Regions from separate parts of the Limosilactobacillus mucosae genome, predicted to be linked through region 1. Evidence: a T-box and tRNA genes for the amino acid it is inferred to sense, from the RefSeq annotation. Region 1 holds a T-box; the other holds one or more tRNA genes.
The links. The T-box of region 1 lies ahead of leuS (leucine--tRNA ligase). A T-box ahead of a tRNA ligase gene usually reads a tRNA of that ligase, here a tRNA-Leu.

Region 2: it has a tRNA-Leu gene. The T-box ahead of leuS (leucine--tRNA ligase) is inferred to sense a tRNA for this amino acid. The anticodon was not compared.

What each region holds. Positions count from the first base shown of each region.
Region 1 is NZ_CP058954.1:1,517,906-1,521,563, forward strand. Features, by position in the region: gene leuS (leucine--tRNA ligase) at 1-1,339, opposite strand, end outside; T-box leader at 1,408-1,621, opposite strand; gene H0G69_RS07535 (ROK family protein) at 1,677-2,591, opposite strand; gene H0G69_RS07540 (FAD:protein FMN transferase) at 2,874-3,658, shown strand, end outside.
Region 2 is NZ_CP058954.1:1,770,588-1,774,245, reverse strand. Features, by position in the region: gene H0G69_RS08850 (amino acid permease) at 1-383, shown strand, start outside; gene H0G69_RS08845 (deoxynucleoside kinase) at 639-1,280, shown strand; tRNA gene H0G69_RS08840 (tRNA-Val) at 1,345-1,417, shown strand; tRNA gene H0G69_RS08835 (tRNA-Leu) at 1,436-1,517, shown strand; gene H0G69_RS08830 (TrkH family potassium uptake protein) at 1,632-2,975, shown strand; gene H0G69_RS08825 (potassium channel family protein) at 2,968-3,636, shown strand.

The sequences.
Region 1 (3,658 bases):
GTTCGTCTTCAGGCACCAATGAGGTCGTACCATCATCCCAGTGAATAACCGGAATTGGTTCACCCCAGTAGCGCTGACGTGAGAAGATCCAGTCGCGCAGCCGGTAGTTGACCTTCTTGTGCCCGGCATCGTGTTCTTCCAGCCAGTCGATCATGGCCGTTTTGGCTTCCTTGATCTTCATGCCATCAACAAAACCAGAATTGATGTGTTCGCCATCGCCAGCATAGGCTGCTTCTGAGATGTCGGCATCCTTGATGATTGGCTTGATTGGCAGATCAAACTTCTTGGCAAAGTCCCAGTCACGCTGGTCACCGGCAGGCACGGCCATCACCGCACCAGTACCGTATGAAGCCAGAACGTAATCTGAGATCCAGATTGGCAGCTTTTCGCCGTTGACTGGGTTGATGGCGTAAGCCCCCGTAAATACACCCGTCTTGTCCTTGTTCAGATCGGTCCGTTCCAGATCAGAGCGGCGGGAAGTCGTTTCCTTGTAGCCTTCGACTTCGGCCTTGTGTTCAGGCGTCGTCAGTTCGTTAACCAGATCCAGTTCAGGGGCCAAAACAACGTAGGAAGCCCCAAACAGCGTATCGGGACGCGTGGTGAAGACTTCGATTCTGCCATCATGATCAGCAATGTCGAAGAAGACGGAAGCCCCTTCTGAACGACCAATCCAGTTGCGCTGCATTTCCTTAACGCTTTCTGGCCAGTCAACCAGGTCCAGATCATCAATCAGACGATCGGCATAAGCCGTGATCTTCAAGACCCATTGCTTCATCGGCTTGCGGTAGACTGGGTAGCCGCCCCGCTCCGTCTTGCCGTCAACGACTTCTTCATTGGAGACAACCGTACCACCCATGAAGTCAGGAGCCCAGTTGACCATGATCTCATCTTCATAGGCCAGCCCCTTCTTGTACAGCTGTTCAAAGATCCACTGCGTCCACTTGTAGTAGTTTGGATCAGTCGTGTTGACTTCGCGATCCCAGTCATAAGAGAAGCCAAGCGATTGAATCTGGTCTCTAAAGTGATCGATGTTTTGGTTGGTGAAGCCCTTTGGATTGTGGCCCGTCTTTAAAGCGTACTGTTCAGCCGGCAGACCAAACGCATCCCAGCCCATTGGATGCAGCACGTTGTAGCCCTGCATCCGCTTCATCCGCGAAACCACATCCGTTGCCGTGTAGCCTTCTGGGTGACCAACGTGCAGCCCTTGTCCAGATGGGTATGGGAACATGTCCAAAGCATAGTACTTCTTTTGGTCCTTGTTGATTTCCGCCTTAAAGGTCTTGTTCTTCTTCCAATAGCGCTGCCATTTCTTTTCAATCGTTTTGTGATCGTAAGCCATTAGCCCTGCTCCTTTTAAAATTCTGATTGTCAGTAAGTTGATCGTATAAAAAAACGCCCTGCAACTAAATGCAGGACGAATCAAAATCCGCGGTACCACCTGAATTCCACGCTTTATGCATGGCCCTTGAGATTCTTAACGCGAATTTCACGTTGCCGCCTACTGTTGATTCAGCAGCAATTTTTTGAGGCCAGTTCACCAATGACTGCTCCAGGCTTGCACCGCCGCCTGGTCTCTGTAAACAGCTGAGTTGGCTACTAACTCCTCTACGATCAAAGATTACAAACTATTCTAGCAAGGACCGCCGCTAAGTGCAAGTCTCTTTTCTAATATGTTTCTAATTTTGTTCGTCGAGTTTCAGCAGCAAGGCATCTAAAGCTCCATACAGGTTGGCGTCGTTTTTGAATTTAGCTGGTTCGATCTTTGGCTTGACCATTTCTTTTTTCACGATCGGCATTGACTCTACCAGCTGGTCATATTGATCATTGATTGTCTTGATCAATATCGGCTGCGCGGAGATCCCACCACCAATGACGACCTTGTTTAAATCAACGATCGCCTGCATGCTCAAGATCAAGCACGCAATCTGATAGCAGTATTCGTTAAAGACCTTGGCGGCATCTGGATTGCCAGCTTCAATCATCCGAAAGGCCGCTAAGCCATCTGCACCTTCCGGCAGGCCAGATGCCTCAATTACGTCCTGAATCATTTTGACTGAAGAGCCGTTAAAGCCTGCCAAGCGATCCGTACCTTCCGCCTTAAAGTTGGTTGGCACAAAATTCAGCATTCCGGCACCGGCATGCGCGCCATAGTTCAGTTTGCCATTGGTGATGATGCCAGAGCTGATGTCGGTTCCCAGCAAAATGGCTGCCGCATCGGTTTCACCATGCAGATTGCCCAGCCATGATTCCGCCAAAGCTGCCGCGCGTCCTTCGTTTTCAACGGCAATCGGCAGAATCTTACGGTAATGTTCCTTAAACAGTTTTGGCAGATCCCAGTTCTTCAAAAACGGCAGCGTATCGCTAAAAACGACCACCTGCTTTTGCGGATCAACCTTGCCGGGAACGCAGACCGCCAATCCGCTAATCTGAGCTTGGTACTGATCAATAATTGCATAAAGCGACTTCATAAATTCAGTCAGGCTGCTGGTAGGCGTCGGTACCTTGTCTTTTTTGGTAATCTGACCGGCGTTGTTCAGCAAGGCATACTTAATCGCTGTCCCACCGACATCGATACTTAAGAATGAATGCATGACTCAAGACCCCTTCCTTGATTTAACCTTTACGGGTCCATCTTACTCGTTTTAAATGATTTTTACTAGAGATATTGTGAATATTTTCGCAATTATTTGACAAAAGTCGCGTAAACGAATTCATCGGTGTTTCATCAATTGATTTTAAAAAACTGTTTTTAAATTGCTGCCTGATTTTTTAGCTGTATTTGTTCGATAATTAACTTAATTTTGCTCGTTTCTAAAAGCCCCGCAAGGTTATAATGACATTAATAAACCGCAAGCGTAGAAAGGACGACCTCAATGGAAAACAAAACCCCTCTTTGGTCAAACGATCATCCCCAAATCATCAGCAATCTGGCCCAGCATACCATCTCCAAAAGCTATTATGGTCTTGGCACCAACATCGTTTTAACGGCGTTTGGAAGTGCCGAGCAGCGCGATTTGGACGATGCCTATGCACTGATTGCCCGCTATGAAGACATTCTGACTGTCAATCGCGATCATTCAGAGCTGATGGCCGTTAATCAGGCAGCCGGCCAGCATCCCGTACAGGTTTCTCATGCCAGCTACCATCTTGCCAAAAAAGCCATTGCCATCAGCCTGGAAGACAACGGCTTTGATGCCTTGATCGGTCCTTTGGTAAAACTGTGGCACATTGGCTTTGACGATGCTCATGTACCAAGTGAGGCGGAGATTCAAGAACGCCTTAAACTGATCGATCCGCATGACGTTGAGCTAAATGACCACGACATGACGATCTTTTTGAAAAAGCCGGGAATGGAGATTGATCTGGGCGCCATTGCCAAAGGATATATCGCCGATCGCATTCGTGACTTATGGCGCTCGCGTGATCTTCGCGCCGGCATCATTGATCTGGGCGGCAACATTCTGATGCACGGCACGGCACCCAAGCACCAGGACGGCTTATGGCGAATCGGCGTTCAGGATCCTAGTGCCAAGCGTGGTCAATCGATTCTGGTAGCCACTCTGCCGGAATGTTCAGCCGTTACCAGCGGAATCTACGAGCGTCATCTAGAAGAAAATGGGCAAGACTACCACCACATCATCGATCCGGCCACTGGTCA
Region 2 (3,658 bases), 250 kb from region 1:
ACCTGATTGGGGCATCTGGTCTGTGCGGTTTTATTGCTTGGCTGGGAATTGCCGTTTCGCATCTGCGCTTCCGGCGAGCCTTTATTGCGCAGGGACATCAGGTTGGCGAATTAAAGTATCATGCTACGCTGTTTCCGTTTGGCCCAATCTTTGCCTTGATCTTGTGTGTCGTCGTAATGTGTGGTCAAAACATTGATGCCTTTATCAAGATGGATTGGTCAAATATCGCCATCACCTACATGGCCGTACCATTGTTCTTGATTTTATTCATCTACTATAAGGTTCGTTACAAGACGCACTTGATTCCTCTCAAGGACGTTGATCTGTCACGGAGCAACAATAGTGAGTCATTCGTTTCTGAATCGGAAAAAGAAGCTGAATAATTATCGAATCCTCGCCGGTTTTGGCGGGGATTTTATTGTGGGGGCTGTTGATGATGATGCAGACTGTAAAAATGCGATCAGCCAAAAGCCATTTAGTGCTAAGCAGTAAAATATTAAAAAAAAGGACGGCTCGTTGATTAGTTGAGACTTTATGATGTTGACTGATAAATGAAAAACATTTTACTCACGGTGGCGGATCAAAGATGATACAATATAGCTCGTGTCTTTTTAGAAAATGGAAAAAGGGGAAAAGCAATGATTGTACTAGCAGGAACTATTGGTGCGGGAAAAACCAGTTTAACGCGGATGCTGGCTGATCATTTGGACAGTCAGGCTTTCTATGAATCGGTTGATGACAATGAAATCCTGCCGCTGTTTTATCAAGATCCTAAGAAATACGGCTTTTTGCTGCAGATCTACTTTTTAAACAAACGCTTGGCCGAGATCAAGAATTCATTTGATAATGATCTGAACGTTTTAGACCGCTCAATTTTTGAAGATGCCCTGCTTTTTCGGCTGAATGCCGATTTGGGGCGAGCTACACAGACTGAAGCTGACATCTATTCCTCGCTTTTGGGCAATATGATGGAAGAATTGCCTCAGCAGGCACATACTAAAGCACCAAGTCTTTTGATCAGTATTCAGGTCTCATTTGAAACGATGCTGAAGCGAATCAAGAAACGCGGCCGTTCGTTTGAACAGATTGAAAATGACCCAAGTCTTTATGAATACTATCGCGAGTTGAATCAGCGCTATGTTGACTGGTATGCCAGCTATGATGAAAGTCCTAAAATGCTGATTGATGGAGACAAATATGATTTTGTCGAAGATCCCTATGCAGCTGATCAGGTTTTGCAATTGGTTGATGATAAGCTGACGGAACTGAACCTAAAGTAGTTGAGTTCTTGACAGAGTTTATTCAGATATGTATAATTAAACTGTTGATTTTCATATCTGATACGGAGGATTAGCTCAGTTGGGAGAGCATCTGCCTTACAAGCAGAGGGTCACAGGTTCGAGCCCTGTATCCTCCATTTTTTAATGCTTTACTTGCGGATGTGGCGGAATTGGCAGACGCGCAAGATTTAGGTTCTTGTATCTTATGATGTAAGGGTTCGAGTCCCTTCATCCGCATTATTATTAAACGGCTGTCCTGAAGTAAGGTACAGTCGTTTTTTGATTTATTTTGCGTTTGATCGCTGATATAGTTGTTCTTAGAAGTTTTAATCGGGAAAGGAAGCCATAAAAATGATCACGTTTGGTCGTTATCGCCTTTCATTCTCAAAAGCCTTGACGTTTGGGTTCTTGATCGTGATTGCAATCGGTACGCTGCTTTTAATGCTGCCGATTGCAATCAAGCCTGGCGAGGACCCATCATTTATGACGGCATTTTTTACCGCGACCAGTGCAACCTGCGTGACTGGACTGACGCTGGTTGATACGGCGACTCACTGGTCTTTGTTTGGTCAGCTGGTAATTACGGCTTTGATTGAGATTGGCGGACTGGGTTTTATGACGTTTGCAATCATGATGTTTTTGTTTGCGCGTCAAAAGATCAGGCTTTCAGCACGTCTGTTAGCCCAAGAATCATTGAACCTGCAGTCGCCAGCACAGATTACTATTGTCAATCTAATCGTTGGTCTGTCACTGATCATTCAAGCTTTAGGCGCCTTGCTGCTGTGGCCTGATTTTGGCCACCGGTTTGGTTTGATCAAGGGGCTATGGTACAGTATCTTTCACTCGATCTCAGCTTTTTGTAATGCCGGTTTTGATCTGTTTGGCAACAGTCTGGCGTCATTTGCCGATGATACATATGTCTTGTTTATCATGGCGGTTTTGATTATTGCTGGTTCATTTGGTTTTTTGGTTTGGCGTGATCTATTGCTTTATCGAAAAAAGCATCGGTTGTCGCTGCATACCTCACTGGCGCTGTCGACTGGCGCCATTATCCTGCTGTTATCACTGATGAGCTATTTTTTGACTGAAAATAATCTAGCTGCTCAGTTTCCACATATGTCAGTCGAGCATCGTTTCATCAATACTGTTTTTATGGCTATTACGCCACGGACAGCCGGTCTGACGACTTTTTCCTATCAAAATCTTTCACCGGCTGGCATCGCGGTAACGGTAATCTTGATGTTTATTGGTGGGACGCCAGGATCAACGGCTGGTGGGATCAAAACGACTACGGTTGGGCTGTTGACGCTGCAGAGTATTGCCACTTTAAAAGGTCAGCGCGATACGGTTTTTGGCAGACGCCGCTTTAAAGAAGAAAATATTTTTCGGGCGCTGACGCTGGTTTTTGTTGCCTTTGCAATTCTTGCCGCGGCAATCCTGCTGTTGTGTCTGACACAGCATTTGCCAGCCAATTTTACTTTGGAAGATATTATTTTTGAAGTTATGGCTGCTTTTGGGACGACGGGTATCAGCATGGGGGTTACGTCGCATTTGAATCTGTTTGGCAAACTGATCATTATGGCATTGATGTTTATCGGTCGGGTTGGCATCTACACCGTAATGTTTACGGTTTTAAATGCTCATCCAAAGCAAAAGAACTATCGCTATCCGGAAGAAGGGGTTTTGATTGGCTAATAAAAACAACTATGCAGTAATTGGTATCGGTCAGTTTGGCAGCTCGGTCTGTGAAACTTTGGCCGAGGCGCATCAAGATATTTTGGCCATTGATAAGAATGAAGATGTCGTCAATGAATATGCCAATATGGTAACGCGAGCAGTCATTGCCGATGCTCAAGATGAAGAAGCGATGCGCGAGCTGGATCTAGGGAGCTTTGACAATGTCTATATTTCGGTGGGCAATATTCAGGCCAGTATCATGGCAACCCTGATCGTTAAAGAGTTGGGCGCTAAAAACATTATCTGTAAGGCAGAAAACGAAAATCATGCCCGGGTGCTGGAAAAAATTGGGGCTGACTATGTCGTGCGTCCGGAACGTGACATGGCCAGACGAATGGTATTTCATCAGCTGCATTTAAATATTGCCAACTATTTGATCTTGAATCATGAACTGACGCTGGCCGAAATCGAGGTTAAGAGTCCAGATTTCTGTGAGCATACGCTAAAAGAGCTTAATCTGCGCGATACTTATCAAGTCAATGTGATTGCCATTGTCAGCGGAGAGCAGGTTAACAAGCTGCCACAAGCCGACGACATGCTTCATTATGGCGATCATATCTCAGTTGTTGGGGATGTCGGATCGATTCAAAAGCTCAGTTCGGTAATCGCTAATGAATAAATGATCTAATCATAAAAACAGC